Regions from separate parts of the Kocuria sp. 2SI genome, predicted to be linked through region 4. Evidence: riboswitches for the same ligand, from Rfam matches in the RefSeq annotation. Region 4 holds a riboswitch; each other region holds the start of a gene.
The links. Region 4 has a riboswitch for thiamine pyrophosphate ahead of FFS25_RS13965 (FAD-dependent oxidoreductase). Riboswitches for the same ligand answer to the same signal wherever they lie in the genome.
Positions count from the first base shown of each region.

Region 1 (5,747 bases), on a different contig from region 4:
CGTAGGCGACCAGGCCGATCAGTGGGTTCGGGAATCCGAAGACCGCCGCCTGGTCGGTGCGGATCACGGTGCCGCACGAGAGCACCGCATTGATGTCGCAGGCCGTGGTGTGCAGCGGGTTCTCCAGGATCTGCAGCTTCTCCCCGACGAGCGAGATCGAGGCGTACAGCCCGGCGGCCGCAGTGATCAGGGCCAGGATCGCCCAGCCGGTCTCGCCTGCCGGGCGGGGGGAGGTTGGCTCGGAGCCGCGCGCGGCGGCGTGAGCGCGGCCCGGCTCGTCAGTGGGGGAGTCCAGAGTGTCTCGAGTGTTCACCCTCCCGATCCTACGGGCGCGCCGATGGGTGGTGAGGGTCGCGGCGATCACCCCGGGCCCGGACGTGATGTGCCTCATTCCGGGGGAGCGCTGTGTCAGAATGTGAGCGGTCCTCCTTCGGCCGCACCCGTGGGAGGGTCCGTCGACGGCTCCGACCCGGTCGGCGCGGCCGCAGCTCTCGGAAGGATCGAGCGCGTCCGCCGCCCGGACAAGATCGGCCGTGAGCAGGGTCCTACAGGGCCCGCCCCGGCGACTCGGATCCGTGACGGCCTGCGCGCCCGGCGATCAGCGCCCCCGCGCAGCGCACACACACGACTTCTTGCAGCAGCCGCGCGACCCCTCGGGGCCACGCACGGCGCTCACGACCGGGGGACCACCGGGTGCGGACGGCTGGTACCCGCAGGAGCACAGCACACATGGCATCAGAGCAGGCACAGCCCGAGTCGGACTCCTCGCCGGAGGGCGCGAACGTCCCGGCGGAGAACCCCTCCACCGATTCCGCTGACCCGTCGGCCCAGACCGAGATCGACCTGGGCGCATCGGCTCAGGACACCCCCACGGAACCCCGGGCGACCACCGCTGAGACGGCATCCGCTGAGCCGGCCTCGACGGATCCCGCCCCGTCGGCGGACGCCGGGACCGAGCAGGCCGAGGCCGGCGGCAAGAAGAGCCTGACAGACCAGACCGAGCAGACGGAGTCGGCGCAGGACGAGGAGTCCCAGCAGGAGGGCGAGCGCGTCGAGACCGAGGGCCAGGCCGCCGAGCAGGCAGATCCGGCGCAGACCGCCTTCGAGGCGCTCGAGTCCGCAGAGCACACGCAGGAGCAGGCCAGCACCACGATCCTGCGCACCGCGCCGCTGGGCGGCAGCGAGCAGACCCAGGAGGCGCAGAGCCAGCAGCAGCCGGCCCAGCAGGAGCCGCCGCAGCAGGGCAAGGACGAGGAGACCAAGGACGAGCAGCCGGCGGCGGATCCGTTCGCCGCGTTCGGCGCGGCGTCGGCCACGTCGCTGCTCTTCCACGCCCCGGCCCCGGAGGACGTCGCCGCGGCACGGGAGCGCGCCGAGCGCGAGCGCGAGGAGGCTCGTCTGCGCGAGGTGCAGGAGGAGGAGCAGGCCGAGGAGGCGGAGTACGAGGACCCGGAGCCCGGTGCGGGGGTCACGAGCCGACGTCGGCGCAGGCGCCGTCGCGGCTCGGAGGATCTGGAGCTGATCGGCGGGGACGACGGCGACCCGGAGCAGACCATCACGCGCATCCGCACCGCGCGCGTGGTCGACGGCTCCGCGCCCACCACCGTGCAGTCGGTCAAGGGCTCCACGCGCCTGGAGGCCAAGAAGCAGCGTCGTCGCGAGTCGCGTCAGACCGGGCGCCGCCGCCAGGTGATCACCGAGGCGGAGTTCCTGGCTCGTCGGGAATCGGTCGAGCGGACCATGGTGGTGCGGCAGAAGAACGACCGCATCCAGATCGGCGTGCTCGAGGACGGGATCCTCGCGGAGCACTTCGTCTCGCACACCCAGCAGGACTCGCTGATCGGCAGCGTCTACCTGGGCAAGGTCCAGAACGTGCTGCCGTCCATGGAGGCCGCCTTCGTGGACATCGGCCGCGGCCGCAACGCCGTCCTCTACGCCGGCGAGGTCGACTGGGACAAGGCGAGCCTCAACGGTGCGGCCAAGCGCATCGAGAATGCGCTGAAGCCCGGAGACCCGGTGCTCGTGCAGGCCACCAAGGACCCGGTGGGGCACAAGGGCGCGCGCCTGACCAGCCAGATCTCCCTGCCGGGGCGCTACCTCGTGTTCGTGCCCGGCGGCTCGATGACCGGCATCTCCCGCAAGCTGCCCGACGTCGAGCGCCAGCGGCTGAAGAAGATCCTCAAGGACCACCTCCCGGAGGGTGCGGGCGTCATCGTGCGCACCGCCGCCGAGGGGGCTTCGGAGGAGGAGCTGACCAACGACATCAACCGCCTGCGCACCCAGTGGGAGCAGATCCAGGAGAAGGCGGCCCAGGGCAAGACGCTTGCGCCGGAGCTGCTGTACGCCGAGCCGGATCTGACCATCAAGACCGTGCGCGACGTCTTCAACGAGGACTTCACCGCCATGCACGTCCAGGGCCAGGAGGCCTGGGACGGCATCGAGGCCTACGTGACCTACGTGGCTCCTGACCTGCTGGACCGCGTCCACCGCTGGGACGGGGACGAGGATCTCTTCGCCCACTACCGGGTGGACGATCAGATCTTCAAGGCACTGGAGCGCAAGGTCATGTTGCCCTCGGGCGGCTCCCTGGTGATCGACCGCACCGAGGCCATGACCGTCGTCGACGTCAACACGGGCAAGTTCACCGGCTCCGGCGGCAATCTCGAGGAGACCGTCACCAAGAACAACCTCGAGGCGGCCGAGGAGATCGTGCGGCAGCTGCGCCTGCGCGATATCGGCGGCATCGTGGTCATCGACTTCATCGACATGGTGCTCGAGGCCAACCGCGACCTCGTGCTGCGGCGCCTGGTCGAGTGCCTGGGTCGCGACCGCACCAAGCACCAGGTCGCCGAGGTCACCTCGCTGGGGCTCGTGCAGATGACCCGCAAGCGCATGGGCACCGGCCTGCTCGAGGTCTTCTCGGAGGACTGCGAGGCCTGCGACGGCCGCGGCGTGGTCGTCCACGATCACCCGCTCAAGGGCCGCAGCTCGGGCTCCTCGGACAACCGGCAGGGTCGCAACGACCGCAAGCGCAGCCGTCGTCTCCCGGGCGCTCAGGACGAGCAGCGTCCGCGCGCCGAGGATCCGGAGCAGGCCAAGCGCGCACAGGCCACCCGAAGCGCCCTGGCCGCGATCGCCTCGGCCAGCGGCCACGACACCGATTCCTCCGCCTCGGCAGGAGAGCGGACGGAGGCAGCCTCTGCGAGCGAGTCCGCCGGGGACCAGGAGTCCCAGGGCCAGCGCACGCAGGAGTCCCAGGACTCCCGCGAGAGCGGCAAGCGTCGTCGCAAGCGCCGCGGCAAGCGCTCGCGCGGCCGCGGTCAGGACGGCCAGGCCCCGCAGGACCAGAACGATCAGGACCGCAGCGACCAGGCCCAGAGCGACCGGCAGGACTCCCCGCAGGCCGATCCGGGGCAGGGCCAGGACACGGGCGCCCAGGCAGAGCGGGGCCGCGGTGAGTCGGACGGCCGCTCCGGGCAGCGCCGGCAGCGCGGTGAGCGATCCTCCGGCCGTGGCGGCCGCGGCCGGTCCGAGGCGCAGTCCGGGGCCCGCTCCGAGGACGAGACCCGCTCCCTGATCGAGGCGCGCATCCGTGCGGCCTCCGGCGAGGCTCCCGAGGCGAGCGCCCCGCGCGAGGACGCGGCGGATCAGTCGGCCCCGGAGAAGGAGGCCGACGGCGAGTCCACGCCGCGAGAGGCATCGGAGCCGAAGCGCCGGGACGCCGCTCAGGGCCCCCAGGGACGACGTGAGCGGCGATCGCGCACGGCGCGAGCCGAGTCGCAGGAGGCGGCCCAGGGTGCTTCCCAGGGCGAGCAGGCGGCTGCCGCTCAGCAGAAGCGTCGCAGCCGCACCGCGGCCGCTGCCCAGGCGGCGCCGGAGCCGGTCCAGGCCCCGGCCGCACCGACGGCCCCGGCCGCTCAGGGCACGGCGACGGTGCGCGATGCGGACGCGGAGCAGGCCGCCCCGGTGCGCCAGCGGGCCCGTCGCTCGCGCCGTGCCGCAGCCCCGGCGGGCACGCCCGAGGTCCCGCAGTCGGCTCCCGCGGCTCCGGGCGCCGCGGCGACCGTGACCGCAGGCACCGCCTCGGTGGTCGCCCAGACCGACGGAGCCTCGCAGGTGACGATCAACGGCGAGGTCATCGAGCTGCCGCAGGGCCACAGCGCCGCCGAGGCGCTGGGCGCCGGCGGCTCGACCGGCTCGCAGCTCGAGTCGCTGGCCAGCACCATGGGCGAGCGCGAGCCCGGTGCCGCCGGACCGCGTCGCCGCCCGCGCCGCTCGCGGCGCGCCAGCGCGCCCGAGGCCGCTCCTCAGACGGGCGCGGAGCAGTCCTCGCCGCAGGACGGTCACGGGCGCACCTGAGCGCAGGGCCGCACCGGCGAGCAGCCGGCCCCGCTGAGCCGCGTGCATGACGGCCGCCTCCCCGAGCGGGGAGGCGGCCGTCATCGTCTCCCAACAGAGCAGCCGGATCACGTGTAGACTGAGCAGGCACGACACGGGGTGCCGCCCGAGCAGGCGGCTGAGAGCACACCCGTCGAACCTGAACTAGTTCGCACTAGCGGAGGGATTGTCGCCTTGATGCACAGTCACACCCAGAGTCCATCGCAGTCCGCCCACCAGCCCGTCTCGGAGCGGATGGCCCGGCTGCTCGAGCAGCTGCGCAGCACTCGCCCCCTGGTGCAGTGCCTGACCAACACGGTGGTCTCCAACTTCACCGCCAACGCCCTGCTGGCCCTCGGCGCTGCTCCGGCCATGACGGACATCCAGGGGGAGGCAGGGCCGTTCGCCGAGGTCGCCGACGGCATGCTGATCAACCTGGGCACCCCGGATCCCGAGCAGCGCGGCGCCATGCGCGAGGCCGCTGCCGCGCGACAGGCCTCAGGCCGCCCCTGGGTGCTGGACCCGGTGGCGATCGGCTCGCTGCCGATCCGCACTGCCCTTGCCGCCGAGCTGCTCGAGTCCCGTCCGGCGGTGATCCGCGGCAACCCCTCGGAGGTCCTGGCTCTGACCGGAGGGGCCGGGGGCCGCGGCGTCGACACGACGGATGTCCCGGAGGCCGCGGTGCAGGCCGCTCGGCAGCTCGTGTCGACCGGTTGCGCCGATGCCGTGGCCATCTCCGGGCCCGTCGATCTGATCGTCTCCGCGTCGGGGACGCTGCGAGTGCCGCACGGTCACGGGCTGCTGACCCAGGTGGTGGGCGGAGGGTGCGCCCTGGGCTCCGTGATCGCGGCCTTCGCTGCCGTCGCGCAGGACCCCGCCGAGGCCGCTGCGGCCGGGAGCCTGGTCTGGGGGCTGGCGGCCGAGGACGCCGCCGATCGCTGCCAGGGCCCGGGGTCCTTCGCCGTGCATCTGCTCGACGCCCTGGCCGGGCTGCGCCCCGAGGACGTCGCCGAGCGCTGCCGTGTCGAGGCAGCCGATGCCTCGAACGCCGCGGACGGTGCCGCCGCCGGGGCGGGTCGGGCCGAGGAGGCCGGGCGATGAGCCCCCGATTCGACCCCGCCGCACTGTCGCTCTACCACGTCACCGACCCCCAGCTCAGCCGGACTCGCAGCGTCCCCGAGGTCGCGCGGCTGGCTGTCGAGGGCGGGGCGAGCATGATCCAGGTCCGGGCCAAGGATGCCTCCGGACGCGAGCTGCTCGAGCTGCTCGAGGCCGTCGTGTCGGCCGTAGACGGCGCGGCCCCGGTGGTCGTGGACGATCGCGTGGAGTGCCACCTGGCCGCACGCGCCCGGGGGGTCGCATGCGACGGC
Region 1 is NZ_SCNB01000012.1:14,214-19,960, forward strand. Features, by position in the region: gene FFS25_RS08310 (vitamin K epoxide reductase family protein) at 1-313, opposite strand, end outside; gene FFS25_RS08315 (Rne/Rng family ribonuclease) at 730-4,359, shown strand; TPP riboswitch at 4,484-4,582, shown strand; gene thiM (hydroxyethylthiazole kinase) at 4,576-5,478, shown strand; gene thiE (thiamine phosphate synthase) at 5,475-5,747, shown strand, end outside.
Region 1: linked by a shared signal. The riboswitch ahead of thiM (hydroxyethylthiazole kinase) and the one ahead of FFS25_RS13965 (FAD-dependent oxidoreductase) in region 4 are both predicted to bind thiamine pyrophosphate.

Region 2 (5,747 bases), on a different contig from region 4:
TCGGGACCGCGCGGCGTCGTGGACGACGGCGAGGACCCGAGCTCCGACGACCCTGCCGCACCGAGCGTGCCGGAGGGCGAGCAGTACGGGGAGGATGTGGGCGAGGACAGCGGCGCCGGCATCCAGCGCGAGGTCTACGACGGCACGGATTCGCGGCCCTCGGCCGAGGCCGACGCGCAGCGGCAGGGCTCCGAGCAGTCCGAGGAGGCAGATCAGTGAGCTCGACAGCGACATCCCGCGGGTCCTCATCCGCCCGGCCCCGGCGGCGCGAGCACCGCTGGGCCGTGGAGATCCCCCTGATCCTGTGGCTCATGCTCGTATGGGCCGTGCTGTGGGGCGAGCTGACGGCCAAGAACCTCCTGGTGGGACTCGTGCTGTCCCTGCTGGTCACCCGGGCGCTGGCACTGCCGCCCGTGCAGCTGTCCAGCCGCTTCAACGTGCTGCACGCCGTGACCCTGTTCGTCACCTTCCTGTGGCAGGTCATCCGCGCCAGCTTCGAGGTCATGTGGACCGTGATCGCCCATGGGCCCAGGGCCTCCTCGTCGGTGACCGCCGTGCAGATGCGCTCGCACTCCGATCTGATCCTCACGGCCACCGGAAGCACCATGGGACTGATCCCGGGCTCGGTGCTGCTGGAGGTGGACCGTCCGAACGCGACCCTCTACTTCCACGTCCTGGACGTGCACGACGACGAGGACATCGAGCACTTCCGGGAGTCCGTGCGCAACACCGAGGCTGCCTGGATCCGCATGATGGGCTCTCCGGAGGACTACGCCGCGCTGCGGCGCGAGGACGCCCAGAAGGGCCGTGGACTCAACCCCCGGGCCGTGCTGCGCAGCTGGGCGGGCTACGCCCACAGATCGAAGGCCGAACGACGGGATGAGGAGCAGAGCCGATGAGCACCATCGTCATGGCCGTGTGCCTCGTGATGCTCGCCGGTGGGGCCGCCGGCGTGCTGTACCGACTGGTGAAGGGACCCTCGCTGCTGGACCGCGTGCTCTCCAGCGACGTCCTGCTCTCCGTGGTGGTCGCCGCGATCGCCCTGGAGATGGTCTGGAGCGATCACTCCGACTACATGATGGTCATCGTGACCGTCTCGCTGCTGGGCTTCATCGGCTCGGTGTCTGTGGCGCGGTTCGTCCAGCCCACGCGGCCACGGAAGACGGGCCAGACCGATGAGGGCGCCACCAAGGAGCCGGTCGAGGGCGAGCGGGCCGAGCAGGATCACCGGCCCGCCCCGATGCAGAAGCCCGCCCCGTCCGAGAAGGAGGGACACCGCTGATGGATCCCATGGACCTCGTGCTCGACATCGTCGTGGGCGTGCTGCTGCTCGTGGGCTGCCTCATGTCCCTGACGGCCGGCCTCGGCCTGATCCGGCTGCCGGACGTCCTGTCGCGGATGCACGCGGCCACCAAGCCGCAGGTGCTCGGTCTGCTGTGCATGCTGCTGGCCGTGGTGATCCACTCCCGCGAGTGGACGCTGCTGCCGCTGGCCCTGCTGGGCTGGGCCCTGATGCTGCTCACGGCGCCGGTCTCGGCGCACATGGTGGGGCGCTCGAGCTATCGGACCAAGCACGTGCTCGATGAGACGCTGATCGCCGATGACCTGGCCGCAGCCCTGGACGAGGCCGACACCGCCGAGTCGCAGGGCGGCGCGGACCGCCCGTCGTGATCCGCAACGGCTCGCCGAGCGCGCTAGGGTGAGCACCGAACCTCCGGCGCCGGCTGAGGCGCCGGTTCCGCGATCTCCCGAGTGGCTCACTCGGGGTAGGAGATGACATGAACCCCAAGATCATGGGACTCATCGGCACCGGCGCGTCCGTGCTGGGCGTGCAGGCCGCCACAAAGGGCCTCGACGCCACGTGGAAGAAGGTCACCGGCCGCCAGGTCCCGTCCAAGGGCGACGACCCCCGTGAGGACCGCTGGCTCGACATCGTCCTGTTCGCCGTGGTCAGCGGTGTGCTGACCACGGTCGTGCGGACCCTGGTCAACCGCCAGGTCGCCGAGCAGCGCGAGAAGGCCGAGCTCAAGGCGCAGGAGAAGGCCAAGGGCCGCGGCTGATCTCGACCGGTCCGGGCTGGCCGCTGCGCGCGGCCTGCTGATCGATGGCGAAGGCGCCGGGAGCATCCGCTCCCGGCGCCTTCCTCCGTTCCGTGCGTGGCAGCGGCCGACCTGCATCGCGGCCGCGTCTCGCGTAGGATCTCAGGCACACGACAGGGGAGCGCCCGACGGCGCTGAGAGTGCGGTCCGCCGCAGACCCTCGAACCTGCTCCGGTTAGCACCGGCGAAGGGAGTCGAGCATCTCGAGGGTGCTGTCGCGCAGCGGCATCGGCGCCTTCCGGCCCCGCCGTCGAGCGCGGCACGCATCCTTCCCCTCCTGATCAGCGGGACGCCATGGCGCCCCCGATGCCCCAGGAGGAGCACCATGACGCAGCATCGCAGCACCGACCCGCTGAGCCCCGATCGCAGCAGCGCCGATCCCGGCCTCGATCCGCGCTCGCAGAGCGGTCCCCACCCGCGCCCGGATGGCGCCGCCCGCTCCCCGCAGCGCGGCTCCCGCTCCCGCCTGCGGTGGCGCGTGCTCGACCTCGTGGTCCTCGCGGTGCTGGCCGCCGCCAGCGGTGTCCTGTTCTGGGCTTGGTCGTCGCTGGTCTACCCGGTCTCCGAGGCGCTGACCGTCGGCTACCCGCCGGCAGGCGGGCTGCTGGTGGGCGGGTGGCTGCTGGCCGGACCGCTGGGCGCGCTGATCATCCGCCGTCCGGGAGCGGCCCTGGCCTGCGAGCTGCTGGCCGCCTCCTTCCAGGGGCTGCTGGGCACCACGTTCGGCGCCACAGTCGTGATCTCCGGCCTGATCCAGGGCGCTGCGGCGGAGGTCGTCTTCCTGGCCTTCGGCTACCGCCGCTTCGGACCGGCTGTGGCGATCGCCTCCGGGGCGCTGGCCGGCGCCCTCGGGACGCTGAGCGAGTGCCTCCTCTACTACTACGAGTGGCCGGGGGCTCACCAGGCGGTCTACGTCGTGCTGGGCACGGCCTCTGGCGCGGTGATCGCCGGGCTTGCCATGTGGCTGCTCGTGCGCGCGCTGCGTGCCACCGGTGTCCTGTCGGGCCTGGCCTCCGGGCGATGACGGAGGCTGTCCGCACCGCTGGGGCGAGCGTGACGGCCCGCGGCTTCGGCTGGCAGCCCGACGGCCGCGGCGAGCCCGCGCTGCAGGGCCTCGACCTGCAGATCCCCGCCGGTCAGCGGATCCTGCTGCTCGGGGCGAGTGGGTCGGGCAAGTCCACCCTGCTGCACGCCCTGGCGGGGGTGCTGCCCCAGACCGAGGACGAGACCGACGACGGCGCGGGCAGCGGCCCCCGCGGGCAGCTGCTGGTGGACGGGCGCCCGGCGGCGCAGCGGGACGCGGTCACGGGGCTGCTGCAGCAAGATCCGGAGTCTTCGATCCTGCTGGCGCGGGCCGGTGACGACGTCGCCTTCGGGCCTGAGAACCTCGCGGTGCCGGCGGCCGAGATCGGCCCGCGCGTGGACCGCGCCCTGGACTCCGTGGGGCTCGAGATCTCCACGGACCGGGACACCTCCGCCCTGTCCGGCGGTCAGCAGCAGCGCCTGGGGCTGGCCGGGATCACCGCCATGCGCCCGCGGCTGCTGCTGCTCGACGAGCCCACCGCCAACCTGGACCCCGAGGGCGTGGCCACGGTGCGCCGGGCCGTCGAGGCGGTCGTCGAGGACACCGGGGCCACCCTGGTGGTGGTCGAGCACCGCACCGAGGTGTGGGCCGATCTCGTGGATCGCGTGGTGGTCCTCGGTCCGCGCGGCGTGGTGGCCGACGGATCTCCGACGCAGCTGCTCGACGCCCACGGAACCTACGCCGAGCAGCTGCGCCGAGCCGGTGTGTGGACTCCCGGGGCGCAGGTCGAGCCGCTGCTGCCGGAGGCCTTGGCAGGCGGCCTGCTGCTGAGTGCCGGGGCCCTGGAGGTCTCGCGCGAGCAGCCCTCGCAGCGCCGGCTGTCCAGGCGCCGACGGCGCGTGCGCTCGGGGCGGCCCGCTCCGGAGGACTCGATGGCCGGAGCCCCCGCAGCCCTGCCGGTCGACCTCCAGCTGCGCGCCGGGTCGGCCGTGGCCCTGACCGGTCCCAACGGAGCCGGCAAGTCCACGCTGGCGCTGAGCCTGGCCGGGCTGCTCGTGCCCGCCTCCGGTGCGGTGCGCGCCGCCGACGCTCTGGCCGACGGGATCCCGAACGATCCTTCGGTGTGGTCCGGTCCCGAGCTCGTGGAGCGGATCGGCACGGTCTTCCAGGAGCCGGAGCACCAGTTCCTCACCGGCACGGTGCGCGAGGAGCTCGCGGTCGGCCCGCGCCGGGCCGGGGTCCCGGAGGAGGAGATCGCCGGGCGCGTGGACGAGCTGCTCGATCGGCTGCGGCTGACGGAGCTGGCCGAGGCCAACCCGTTCACGCTCTCCGGCGGGCAGAAGCGCCGCCTGTCGGTGGGCACGGTGCTGGCCGCGGCCCCGCGGATCCTGATCCTCGACGAGCCGACCTTCGGCCAGGATGCCGTGACATGGGCGGCCGTCGTCGATCTGCTGGCCGAGCAGGTGCAGCGGGGTCGCTGCGTGGTGGTCGTGACCCATGACGCCGAGCTGATCCGCGCTCTGGCGGCTCGGGAGGTCCCGGTGCGGCCCGTGCCGCGCGCGGTCGGCACGCAGCCCTCCACCGCGCCTGGGCGCCAGCGCGGGGTGCTCGCCCGACGGGACGCGCTGGCCAAGCTGGCCGCCGTGGCCGTGCTCAGCCTGGCGCTGCTGGTCTCGGCGGATCCGGTGACCTCGGGGCTGATCCTGGCCGTCGAGCTCGTGGGCCTGGCGGTGATCGGCCAGCGCCCGTCCGCGGTGCTGCTGCGGGTCTGGCCGCTGCTGCTGGCCGCCGTGCTCTCCGGGTGGGGCACCGCGGTGCTCTCCGATGCCGGAGGCGAGCTGTGGGTCTCCGCTGGGCCGCTGCAGCTGACGTCCGGCTCGGTGGCCGCCGGTGCGGCGATCGCCCTGCGCGCCCTGGCCCTGGCGCTGCCGGGGGTGATGCTGCTGCTGAGCACGGATCCGACCGATCTGGCCGATCGCCTGGCGCGCACCCTGCGGCTTCCGGTGCGGATCGTGCTGGCCGCACTCGTGGGCCTGCGGCTGGTGACGGTGATGATCGATCAGTGGCAGGTGCTCGTGACGGCGCGGCGCGCCCGCGGCGTGGGCGGCTCCCGGCGTCCTGCGGCTGTGCTGCGCGAGGCCGGCGGGCGGGCGTTCGGGCTGCTGGTGCAGGCCCTGCGGCGGGCCTCGCGGCTGGCCGTGACCATGGAGGTGCGCGGCTTCGGCGGCGTGGTGGATGCCAGGGATCGGACCTGGGCCCGTCCGCTGCGCTTCGGGCGCGCGGATGCGCTGCTGCTGGGGGCGGCCGTGGCCGCAGCGGCGGCCGCGCCGGCGGTCTCCGAGCTCCTGGGGACCCACCGCTTCATCTGGCAGTGAGGCCGAGGGCTCAGCCGGTGGGGCCGGGCTGGATGATGGTGGCGGACTCCCACACGGGATCGCGCTGCAGGTAGTCCAGCTCCTGCTGGGCCCACATGTCCCAGTAGGGCTCGAAGCCGCTGTCGCGGTTCAGGGCGCGCTCCCGGCGCTGGGCCTCCGGCAGCTCGACCCACACGGAGACGTCGAGGACCTCTCGCGCCGGTGCGCTGCAGGCTCCCACACCCTCCAGGACCACGATCTCCGCAGCAC
Region 2 is NZ_SCNB01000003.1:125,996-131,742, reverse strand. Features, by position in the region: gene FFS25_RS02860 (Na+/H+ antiporter subunit D) at 1-219, shown strand, start outside; gene FFS25_RS02855 (Na+/H+ antiporter subunit E) at 216-899, shown strand; gene FFS25_RS13990 (MrpF/PhaF family protein) at 896-1,282, shown strand; gene mnhG (monovalent cation/H(+) antiporter subunit G) at 1,282-1,671, shown strand; gene FFS25_RS02840 (DUF4235 domain-containing protein) at 1,779-2,060, shown strand; TPP riboswitch at 2,205-2,309, shown strand; gene FFS25_RS02835 (ECF transporter S component) at 2,425-3,123, shown strand; gene FFS25_RS02830 (ATP-binding cassette domain-containing protein) at 3,120-5,498, shown strand; gene FFS25_RS02825 (nucleoside/nucleotide kinase family protein) at 5,509-5,747, opposite strand, start outside.
Region 2: linked by a shared signal. The riboswitch ahead of FFS25_RS02835 (ECF transporter S component) and the one ahead of FFS25_RS13965 (FAD-dependent oxidoreductase) in region 4 are both predicted to bind thiamine pyrophosphate.

Region 3 (5,747 bases), on a different contig from region 4:
GGGAACATGGCGGACATGGTGCCATCACCTGCTGGATGCCGGCTCACGTGAAAGTGAGCGGCAACCCGCAGCCACTCACTGATGACGCGTCACGTTTGTCGCTATCCTGGGGGCATGACGACGGCACCCGACACCGACCCCCGCAGCCTCCCCTCAGACGCCGACGAGCCCGGGGGCTCCCCCTCGACGGCAGCTGGCACGGGCGGCTCCGGCGACGGCGTCGACTGGCTGTCCGCGCACGAGGAGACCGTCTGGCGCCGCTGGCTCGCCGTGAGCAGCCGCATCCCCGCCGCCCTGTCCTCGCAGCTGCAGTCCGATTCCGGCCTGTCGCTTCAGGACTACGACGTCCTGGTCATGCTCAACGACAGCGAGAGCTCCTCCTGCCGGATCACCGAGCTCGCCGGGCTGCTGGACTGGGAGCGCTCGCGCATGTCCCATCACCTCACCCGGATGGAGAAGCGCGGCCTGATCGCCCGCTCGGCCGCCCCGGACGACGGTCGGGCGCAGCTCGCGCAGCTCACCGAAGCCGGTCGCCAGGCCCTGGCCGCAGCCGCCCCGGGCCACCTGGGCGCCGTGCGCAGGTCGTTCTTCGACGCCCTCGATGCACAGGACATCGAGGACCTGGACCGCATCACCTCCCGGATCGCCCGCAAGCTCGACATCCGCCGCCCGGACTGCGCACCGATCGACTGACCCGCGCAGGCCGGTTGCCGCCCTGCGCTGACACGGCCTGGCGCATCACGACGACAGCGCGTTCGTCGTTCCCGCCGTCCCTCGAGCACGGCGAACCTATTGGTTGACATGTCACCTACATCGACGCATACTGTTTCGTGAAACGTCACGCGAGTGCCGGAAGACCCCGGGCTCGCGAGTCGCATCCAAGGAGCGAGCACCATGCAGTTCGGCATCTTCACCATCGGCGACGTCACCCCGGATCCCACAAACGGCAAGGCGCCGTCCGAGGCCCAGCGCATCCGGTCGATGACCAAGTACGCCCTCAAGGCGGAAGAGGTGGGACTGGACGTCTTCGCGACCGGCGAGCACCACAACCCGCCGTTCGTGCCCTCCTCACCCACCACGCACCTGGCCTATATCGCCGCCCAGACCGAGCGCCTGCGCTTCTCCACGGCCACCACGCTGATCACCACGAACGACCCCGTGAAGATCGCTGAGGACTACGCCTTCCTCCAGCACCTCTCCGGCGGTCGTGTGGATCTCACCATGGGCCGTGGCAACACCGGTCCGGTCTACCCCTGGTTCGGCAAGGACATCCGCCAGGGCATCCCGCTGGCCATCGAGAACTACCACCTGCTGCGCAAGCTGTGGCGCGAGGAGGTCGTGAACTGGCAGGGCAAGTTCCGCACCCCGCTCAACAGCTACACCTCCACCCCGTGGCCGCTGGATGACACCCCGCCCTTCGTGTGGCACGGCTCGATCCGCTCCCCGGAGATCGCGGAGCAGGCCGCCTATTACGGCGACGGCTTCTTCCACAACCACATCTTCTGGAACATCGAGCACACCGCCTCGATGGTGAACCTCTACCGCCAGCGCTTCGAGCACTACGGCCACGGCGCCGCCGACCAGGCGATCGTGGGCCTGGGCGGCCAGATCTTCGCCGCTGAGACAGAGGCCGAGGCCAAGCGGGTCTTCCGCCCGTACTTCGACAACGCGCCGGTCTACGGCCACGGCCCGTCGCTCGAGGACTTCTCGCGGATGACCCCGCTGACGGTCGGCACCCCGGATCAGATCGTGGAGCGCTACCTGGGCTACGCGGATCAGGTGGGCGACTACCAGCGCCAGATGTTCCTGCTGGATCACGCCGGCCTGCCCGAGGAGATGGTCCTGGAGCAGATCGAGATCCTCGGCCGGGAGATCGTCCCGCGCCTGCGCGAGGGCTTCGAGGCACGTCGCCCGGCGCACGTGCCCTCAGACCCACCCACCCACGAGACCCTGCGCGCCCAGGGCCCGGACTCCAGGCACCGCCAGGTCATCAACGCGCGGCCGCAGGACGAGCAGAAGGAGGATGAGCAGCGATGACCCGGCAGCTCGTCGTCGTCTCGGCGGGGCTGTCCTCGCCGTCGTCCACCCGCCTGCTGGCGGACCAGATCGCCCAGGCCGTCGAGTCCCGGGTCGGCGCCCGGGGCGAGGCCCTGGAGGTCCACCACGTGGAGCTGCGGGACCTGGCCCTGCCGCTGGCGCAGGCCATGACCACGGGCGGGCTGCCCGATCCGCAGCTCGACGACGTCAAGCGCCTGGTCGCCCAGACCGACGGGCTGGTGGCGGTCACGCCGATCTTCCGGGCCTCCTACTCGGGGCTGTTCAAGATGTTCTTCGACGTCCTCGACGACGAAGCGCTGATCGACCTCCCGGTGCTCATCGCCGCGACGGCCGGCAGCCCGCGCCACAGCCTGGTCCTGGGCCACGCGCTGCGCCCGCTGTTCTCCTACTCGCGGGCAGTCGTGCTGCCCACGGGCGTGTTCGCCGCGACCGATGACTTCGGCTCCGGGGACACCGGAGGCCTGGAGTCGCGGATCGCTCGAGCCGCCTCCGAGATGGCGACAGCACTGGTGGCCGAGTCCGCCGGGATGGAGGGCTTCCTGCCCACCGAGCCCGCGCGGGCGCCGCGTCGCAGCGGTGTGGACCTGGGTCCGGTCACGGACTTCGCGAACCTCCTCAAGGGCCACGACGGCTCCTGACGGGCTCGCAGAGCTCTCGAAGGCCCCATAGGCCGCCTGACCTGCTCATATGTCGAATGTGACATATGAGCAGGTCTCGTCTCTCGCAGCGGAACCGGCTGCCGCCCTATCGGCATCCGATCCTGCCGCCTACAGTGGGCTGCGGACACGGGGTGCGCCGCCGGCGCTGAGATCAGACCCGTGGAACCTGCTCCAGCTCGCACTGGCGAAGGGATGTCCCCTGATGAACTCCACCTCGAACATCGCCCCCCAGCCCGCCGTCGAAGCGGCCGGTCCATGGACGCAGTCGCTGTGGGATGCCGGCGCGCAGACGGCAGCCGAGATTCAGGACTCGAGATTCGTGCGCGCCCTGCTGGACGGAACCCTCGACGACGCGCGGTTCACGTTCTACCTCGCCCAGGACGCCCTGTATCTGGCCGGCTACGCCCGGGCCCTGGCGGCTCTGTCCGCACGCTGCGATCACGCCCAGGACCAGCTCGCGTGGGCACAGGCCTCGGTCGGCTGCCTCACGGAGGAGGCCCAGCTGCACCGCACCTGGATGGCCGCCCGTCCGGAGGCCGCCGACGAGCCCGCCAGCACCGTCACCGCGGCCTACACGGACTTCCTGCTGGCCGCCGCCCTGGGACAGGACCGAGCTGTCGGCGCTGCTGCAGTGCTCCCCTGCTTCTGGCTCTACGCCCAGGTCGGAGCCTGTCTGCCGGCCGTGGAGCCGGATCACCCGTATGCCGCATGGCTGGAGACCTACCGCGATCCCGACTTCGTGGCTGCAACCGCTGCAGCCCTGGAGCGCGTCGAGCGGGAGCTCGCACAGAGCTCGGAATCAGGCCGTGCGGCAGCACAGCGGGCCTATCTGGCAGGCTGCCGCCACGAGCTGGCGTTCTTCGATCAGGCCCTGACTCAGGATCAGTCGGAGATCATCCCGCGCTGAGAGCGCGGACCGACTGACGGGGGCCTCCGCCAGCCCGATCCGATCGTGCACCCACCGCAGCGGGGCCGGTGCCCACCAGTTGGCCCGCCCGGCGATCCGCATGAACGCGGGCACCAGGACGCCGCGCACCAGGGTCGCATCGAGCAGGATCGCGAACGCCGCGCCCAGGCCGAACAGCTGCATGAAGCTCACCTGGCTCGTCCCGAAGGCCGCGAACGTCACCGAGAGCACCAGCGCCGCGAGTGTGGTGATGCGCCCGGTGTGCGCGAGCCCCTCCACGACCGCCATGCGGTTGCTGCCCGTCTGCTCCCACATCTCCTTCATGCGCCCGATCAGGAACAGCTCGTAGTCCATCGACAGCCCGGAGGCGATGCAGAACAGCAGCACGGGCATGGACATGTCCAGCGGGCCCTGCGCGAAGCCCAGGAACCCGGAGAGCCAGCCGTGCTGGAACACGAGCGTCTCCACGCCCAGCACCGCCGACAGGGCCAGCACGTTCATCAGCAGCGCCTTGATCGGCAGCAGCACCGAGCCGGTGAACAGGACCGTCCTCCCGGCTGTCTGCAGGGTGCGCCGCAGGGCATCCTCGACGCCTTCGGCCCGTCACGGCGAGCTGCGTTCCAGCCCGCGGCGCCCGAGCTCCTCACGGAAGCGGCTGACGATCAGCAGGAAGTAGTCGATCGCCAGTCCGAGCCCGAGCGCGGTGATGGGGTTGATCGAGAAGATCGACACGTCGGTGAGCTGGGCGATGATCCAGGTCGAGAAGAACGCGCCGAACACCGCGAACGCCCCGACCGCCAGGGGCAGCACCGCAGAGACCACGCTGCCGAAGACCACCAGCAGGAGCACCAGCGTGATGGGCACGGCGATGCCCTCGGCCAGCCCCAGGTCCTTCATCACCTGCTGGCTGTTCGAGGCGATCATGGGCGCGGAGCCGCCCACCGGGACCTCGGTGCCGTCGCTGCGCTCCCCTGTCAGATCCTCCACGAGCTCGGTCGAGATCTCGGTCTGCTCGGCCTCGGAGCCTTCGATGTGCGCCACGACCATGCCCGTGCGGCCATCGTCGGAGCTCAGAGGGTCGGCCATGCCGGGGTCGCTGTACGTGTGGACGGACTCGATGCCGTCGTGCTCGCGCAGATCCGCGGCGATCTCCTCCCCCACGTCAGCGGAGTCGGCCGTCCTGGGGACGGGTCATGCGCCCGCAGCAGATCCGCGCCGCGCCCGGGCCCCGAGGGCCGGGAACAGATGCGAGATCACCGCGCAAGGGACCGCATCAGGGCCTGCCCTGCGTCCCTGCGCAGGGCCGTCGTCGTCATCCGCCGAACGGTGACCTGTCAGGGGCAGAGCCGCCCGCCGGCGCCCGACAGGCCCGGCAACGACGACGAGCCGCCGCCCCGCGTAAGGGGCGACGGCTCGTCGGTCAGGCGTGCCGTGCAGGACGGCTCACCCGAAGGATCAGGCGGGGACGACCTCGAACTCGATGTTCGCATTGACGTCCTCGTGCAGGCGCACGGTGGCCTGGTAGGTGCCGACGGTGCGGACCTGCTCGCGGATCTCGACCTTGCGCTTGTCGATCTCGCCCAGGCCGGCGGCCTTGACGGCGTCGGCGACCTGCTCGGCCTTGATCGAGCCGAACAGACGGCCCTCGGCGCCGGCCTTGGCCGGGACCGTGACGGTGGCCGAGATCAGCGAGGCCGCCAGGGCCTGCGCGTCCTCGAGCGAGGCGAGCTCACGGGCCGCACGAGCGGCCTTGATGGACTCGATCTGGCGCTCGGCGCCCTTGGACCACTGGGTCGCGAAGCCGCGGGGGAAGAGGTAGTTGCGGGCGTACCCGTCCTTGACCTCGACCACGTCACCGGCGGAACCGAGGTTGGAGACCTCGTGCGTCAGGATGATCTTTGCCATGAGTGTGTTCCTTTCCGATCAGCGGCCGGAGCCGGCGTAGGGGAGCAGGGCGACCTCACGGGCGTTCTTGACGGCCTGGGCGATCTTGCGCTGCTCCTGGACGGAGACGCCGGTCACGCGACGCGCGCGGATCTTGCCGCGGTCGGAGATGAACTTGCGCAGCAGCGCAACGTCCTTGTAGTCGATCTCGGTGACGCCTGCGGCCTTGAGCGGGTTCG
Region 3 is NZ_SCNB01000013.1:16,493-22,239, forward strand. Features, by position in the region: gene FFS25_RS08790 (YfhO family protein) at 1-8, opposite strand, end outside; gene FFS25_RS08795 (MarR family winged helix-turn-helix transcriptional regulator) at 115-693, shown strand; gene FFS25_RS08800 (LLM class flavin-dependent oxidoreductase) at 895-2,037, shown strand; gene FFS25_RS08805 (FMN reductase) at 2,034-2,696, shown strand; TPP riboswitch at 2,835-2,927, shown strand; gene FFS25_RS08810 (thiaminase II/PqqC family protein) at 2,920-3,624, shown strand; gene FFS25_RS08815 (MMPL family transporter) at 3,517-4,152, opposite strand; gene FFS25_RS08820 (MMPL family transporter) at 4,228-4,785, opposite strand; gene rplI (50S ribosomal protein L9) at 5,080-5,529, opposite strand; gene rpsR (30S ribosomal protein S18) at 5,548-5,747, opposite strand, start outside.
Region 3: linked by a shared signal. The riboswitch ahead of FFS25_RS08810 (thiaminase II/PqqC family protein) and the one ahead of FFS25_RS13965 (FAD-dependent oxidoreductase) in region 4 are both predicted to bind thiamine pyrophosphate.

Region 4 (5,747 bases):
GAAGCGCGGACGGATCAAAGCCGAATGGGAGCAGGAATGGGTCAACGCCGGGAAGCCGGGACTGGACTGATCTTAAATCCCGTGGTCTGTCGAGGGCCCGCGTTGTTCTGAGGAGCGACGCGGGCTTTCTTCTGCTTCATCACTCCGGTGAGTGAATCGCATTGTGGGTTTTGTCCGGACAACCGACGACGGATTCGCTCAGTTGAGCGCGAGGAAGAGGCCTCGAACCATTCCACGTCGTGAGTGTCGCGTCCCGCCGAATGGAGGCACTGTCGCCGGAGCGAGCTGCGACTGTGCGTGGCTGGAGTCGTGACTACCGAAGGGCTGCGCGGAGGCGGCGGGCGGCGGCTTCCGGGTCGTCGGCCTGGGTGATCGCCCGGACGACGACGATCCGCTGTGCGCCGGCGTCCAGGACTTGGCGCAGACGCTGCTCGTCGATCCCGCCGATCGCGAACCACGGCTTCGCGGGGTCCTCGTTGGTGACGCGGTCTGCATCGTTGTTCTCCGCATGTGCGACGTCTTCGACGAAGCTCAGTCCGGTGGCCTTACGGCCCGGCTTCGTGGGGGTCTCCCAGATCGGCCCGGTGCAGAAGTAGTCGACGTCCGGGTCGAGCCGTGCCGCCTGGGCCTGCTCGACCGTGTGCGTCGACCGGCCGATGGCGACCTCGTCGCCCAGCAGCTTGCGGGCCTGTGCGGGGGTGAGGTCCTGCTGGCCCACATGGAAGACATCGGTGCCGATGAGGGAGGCGACGTCCGCGCGGTCGTTGACCGCGAAGAGCTTCCCGTGCGCGCGAGCCGCACGAGCGAGGATCTCCAGTGCTGCGAGTTCATCGGCGGTGCCGATCGACTTGTCGCGCAACTGGATGATGTCGACGCCGCCGGCGTACGCGGCGTGGAGGAAGCTCTCCAGATCCCCGGGGCCGGTGCGGGCATCCGTGCACAGGTAGAGGCGAGCAGTGGCGATGCGCGCGGCCCTGGCCTGCGCGCCCTCCCCAGCGGGGGCGTCTGTATGATGGCTCACGATCCACGAGTGTAGTCACGACGATGCACGCACTCGTGGAGATCGCGAACTCTGCGGGAGCCCTACGGGGCTGAGAGGGCCCCAGCGCCGACCGTCGAACCTGATGCGGATCATGCCGCCGAAGGGAAGGATGAGAGCAGTGGAACAGTCGCACCCGGATGCGCACGACTGCGATGTCGTCATCGTGGGTGCCGGCGTCATCGGCCTCTCCACGGCCTGGCGTCTGCGTGAGCGCGGACTGTCCGTCTCGATCGTCGACCCGGACCCGGGAGGAGCGGCCTCCCGTGCCGCGGCGGGGATGATCGCCCCGGCCAGTGAGGTCCAGTACCAGCAGCACGCGCTGTACCCGCTCATGCGCAAGGCCGCGGACGACTACCCGGACTTCATCGCCGGAATCGAGGCGGCCTCGGGCCACGACGTGGGCTACCGCAGGACGGAGACCCTCGTGTGCGCCGGCACCCCAGCGGACCGGCAGGGCCTGGCCGAGCTCCGCGAGCACCAGATCGCGCACGGGATGGAGGTCGACGCGCTCACGGTCCGTGAGGCGCGCGCACTGGAGCCGGCACTGTCTCCCCGGCTGGCGGGAGCGTTCCGTGCGGTGGGCGACCACCAGGTCGACCCGCGCAGGCTGGTGGCGGGTCTGATTGCGGCATTGTCGTCGCGGGAGCATCGCGCGCACGCCACGCTCGTCACGCAGGCGGCTGTCCGGCTGTGTGGCGACGGCGGGGGGAGTCGAGCTGGCGGTCGGCAGCCGGATCGCCTCGAGGCACACGATCCTCGCGACCGGCCTGCGCAGCGACCTCTTCTCCGGCCTGCCCGCCTCCCCGGCGGCCGTGCTGCGACCGGTGCATGGCGACATCCTCCGCGCGCGGCTGCCGGAGGGCTCCGCGCCGCTCCTCGAGCGCACGATCCGCGGCGTCGTGAACGGAGTGCCGATCTACCTGGTGCCGCGGGCCGACGGCGAGATCGTCATCGGAGCGACCTCGCGCGAGGACGACCTTGCGGGCGCGAGTGCGGGCGGTGTGTACCGACTGCTCCGCGATGCCCAGACGCTCGTCCCTGCGGTCTGCGACCTGGAACTGGTCGAGGTCATGGCCCGTGCTCGGCCGGGCACCCCGGATGACGTGCCGCTGCTGGGGCGACTGCGCGACGGCGACGGCGCGGGCGTGCCCGGCCTCATCCTCGCGACCGGTGGCTTCCGGCACGGGGTGCTCCTCGCACCGCTGCTGGCGGATGCGGCCGCGGCGCTCGTGACCGGGGACTCTCCGGGCACCGACCTCGCAGGCGTTCTGCGCGCCACCGACCCGTACCGCTTCCACACGACAGATTGACACCATGGACACCGCTCAGGAAGGACCTTCCGTGCCCACCCTCACCGTCAACGGGGCCGCGCATCCGATCGAGGATGACGCCTCACTCCTGGACCTCGTCGCCCAGACGATCGACCGACCGCTCACGGCGGACGGCACACCGGCGGACGGCGGGCGCCTGGGCGTCGCCGTCGCCCTCGACTCCGCCGTCGTGCCGCGCAGCCGCTGGCAGGGCACGCGCCTGGTCGACGGCCAGACCGTCGAGATCATCACCGCGATGCAGGGAGGCTGACGACAGTGACGATTGCGACTCAGACGACGGCGGACATCCCCACGGACACCGGGGACTCGCTCACCATCGACGGTGTCGAGCTCACCTCGCGCCTCATCACGGGCACCGGCGGGATCACCTCGCTGAGCGTCCTCGAGGAGGCGCTGCTGGCCTCCGGCACAGAGCTCACCACCGTCGCGATGCGGCGGTACTCGAAGCAGGCCGGCGACTCGCTCTTCGCCCTGCTGGAGCGCAATGACATCCGCATCCTGCCGAACACGGCCGGCTGCTACACCGCGCGCGACGCGCTGCTCACTGCTGAGCTGGGCCGCGAAGCCCTGGAGACGGACTGGGTGAAGCTCGAGGTCATCGCCGACGAGGAGACGCTCCTTCCCGATGCCGTCGAACTCATCGATGCGACGGAACGCCTGGTGGCGGAGGGCTTCAAGGTGTTCGCCTACACCTCCGACGACCCCGTGGTCGCGCAGCGTCTCGAGGAGGTGGGCGCCACCGCGGTCATGCCGCTGGGTGCCCCGATCGGCACCGGGCTGGGCATCCTCAATCCGCACAACATCGAGCTCATCGCCTCCCGCGCGCAGGTGCCGGTGATCCTCGATGCGGGGATCGGGACAGCCTCGGATGCGGCGCTCGCGATGGAGCTGGGCTGCGATGCCGTTCTCCTGGCCAGCGCGGTGACGCGCGCGCAGAACCCGGTCCTCATGGGCCGGGCGATGAAGGCCGCGGTCCAAGCGGGACGGCTGGCCGCGCAGGCGGGGCGGATACCCGCTCGCAGGCATGCGCTGGCGTCATCGCCCGCGGACGGGCTCATCGATCCGATCGCCACGGCGGGGTCGACGGGCGACGCGAGCGCGGCCGTCGGCGGGGTCCCGCGCGGTGACTGGCCGGAGGTGGGGCAGCCGTGAACGCCACCGTGCAGTCGAGTGCGCTGCCTCCGCTCGTCGAGCCGGGACCGGAGCTCACGGTCGAGGAGATCGAACGCTACTCCCGCCACCTCACCCTCGAACAGGTGGGGGAGACCGGCCAGCGTAGGCTGAAGAACGCCCGCGTCCTCGTCATCGGAGCCGGGGGACTGGGAGCGCCCATCCTCCACTACCTCGCGGCCGTCGGCGTGGGGACGATCGGAATCGTCGACGACGACCGCGTGAGCGTCTCCAACCTGCAGCGGCAGGTGCTCCACGGAGTCGAGGACGTGGGCGACCTGAAGACGGAATCCGCGGCCCGGGCGATCACCCGCCTCAACCCGCTCGTCACCGTCCAGCAGCACCCGGTGCGGCTGGACGCCCAGAACGCCCGGGACATCGTCGCGGGCTACGACCTCGTCCTGGACGGAGCGGACAACTTCGGAACCCGGTACCTCGTCTCTGACGCGTGCGCGCTGGCCGGCATCCCGTGCGTCTGGGGATCGATCCTGCGGTTCGAGGGCCGTGTGAGCGTCTTCTGGTCCGGTTGCGGTCCCACGTACCGCGACCTCCATCCGGAGCCCCCACCGGCCGGCGAAGTGCCCAGCTGCGCCGAGGGCGGCGTGCTGGGCATGCTGCCGGGAACCATCGGGTCCATCATGGCCGCCGAGACCGTCAAGCTCGTCACCGGGATCGGAAAGCCGCTGCTGGGACGGTTGCTGCTCCACGATGCGCTGGCGATGACGTGGCGGGAGCTGCGCGTGGTCGCGGATCCGGCGGCGCCGCCTGTCACCGAGGTCTCCGACGGCGTCACGCGTGCGGACGGGCATGGTGTGTGCGAGCGGGGTTCCGGCGCGGCGGCGCAGGCGGGAGCGGGACCGGACGCGGCAGGGGCGACGGTTGAGGCACGCGAGCTGGCAGCGATGCTCGATCGTCGCGCTGCAGGCAGCGCGGAGTTCGCCCTTGTCGACGTGCGCGAGGAGTGGGAACGTCGCCTCGTGAGTATCCCGGGCGCGGTTCCCGTCGCCCTCGACGCGCTGCTCGAGCAGGGGATCGAGGCGCTGCCAGTCGAGGCCCGTGGAGTGCCAGTAGTCCTGCACTGCAAGGCGGGAGGTCGCTCGGAGCGTGCGCTCGCGCGGCTCCAGCCCGACTTCGCGAACCGGGAGGAGACGGTGCGGCACCTGGACGGAGGTGTCCTCGCGTGGGTGCGCGACGTCGCACCGCACCTGCCGGAGTACTGAGGGCAGCCGAGTACTGAGCGCTGGCAGGGTGCGCCGGGCCGGTCTGCGCGCCGAGTCCTGGCGGCGCACGACTGTCAGTAGTCTGGCGGAATGCACACGGACTCAGCCATCGACAGGTTCTGGCGGGAGTGCCGTGCGCACCTCCCCGCGTTGCCCGCGGAGACTCCGGAGGCGTGGGCGTTCGGGGCCACCCCGGAGCATGCCGACGGACTCGTGGAGCTCGTGCTGGTGGGCACCAAGAGGGCCACGGCCTCGTCGATGTGGGACTGCGAGCACGTTGGCGAAGCCATCCCGGTACCGGGCGAACTCAGCATCATCCTGGATGGGCGGGACACGCCGCGGGCCCTGATCGAGACGATGACCGTCGACGTCGTTCCCTTCGACGAGGTCACAGCGGACCATGCCTGTGCGGAGGGCGAAGGCGACAGGACGCTAGCTGCCTGGCGCGACATTCACGAGCGCTTCTGGCGTGATCACTCGGAGGACCCACGCGGCTTCGATCCTCAGATGCCGGTCGTCTGCGAGACCTTCCGCGTGCTGTACTCGGTGTGCTGAGACGGTCCAGTTTCACTGCCGCGAACGCCGCGGCAGATTGCCGACTGAGATGTCGGCAGATTGCCGACTGTTGCCTTGGCAGATTGTCGAGTCAACCCTCGGCAGATTGCTGACTGATGGTATCGTCTTATCATGATCGATCAGATTGATCGCAGGCTCCTGCCCGCTATTCGGCAGCGCATCACTGAAACTCCGGTACTGCTTCTGGAGGGGCCCCGGAGCGTGGGGAAGTCGACCTTGCTGACCGAGGTCGCGGCAGCCACCCCGCACGCGCGCGTGTTCGACTTCGACGATGACGCAGTCCTTGAGCTGTCGCGGCACAGTCCCTCGCTCATCACCGATGAGCAATTGCCCGTCTTCCTCGACGAGTATCAGCGGATGCCCTCCATCCTGCAGTCGATCAAGACTCGGTTGAACTCGGAGGCGCGG
Region 4 is NZ_SCNB01000034.1:478-6,224, forward strand. Features, by position in the region: gene FFS25_RS12730 (Lsr2 dimerization domain-containing protein) at 1-70, shown strand, start outside; gene thiE (thiamine phosphate synthase) at 314-1,021, opposite strand; TPP riboswitch at 1,065-1,165, shown strand; partial or broken gene FFS25_RS13965 (FAD-dependent oxidoreductase) at 1,152-1,667, shown strand; gene FFS25_RS13970 (FAD-dependent oxidoreductase) at 1,735-2,352, shown strand; gene thiS (sulfur carrier protein ThiS) at 2,384-2,623, shown strand; gene FFS25_RS12750 (thiazole synthase) at 2,620-3,525, shown strand; gene moeB (molybdopterin-synthase adenylyltransferase MoeB) at 3,522-4,763, shown strand; gene FFS25_RS12760 (ASCH domain-containing protein) at 4,854-5,318, shown strand; gene FFS25_RS12765 (ATP-binding protein) at 5,451-5,747, shown strand, end outside.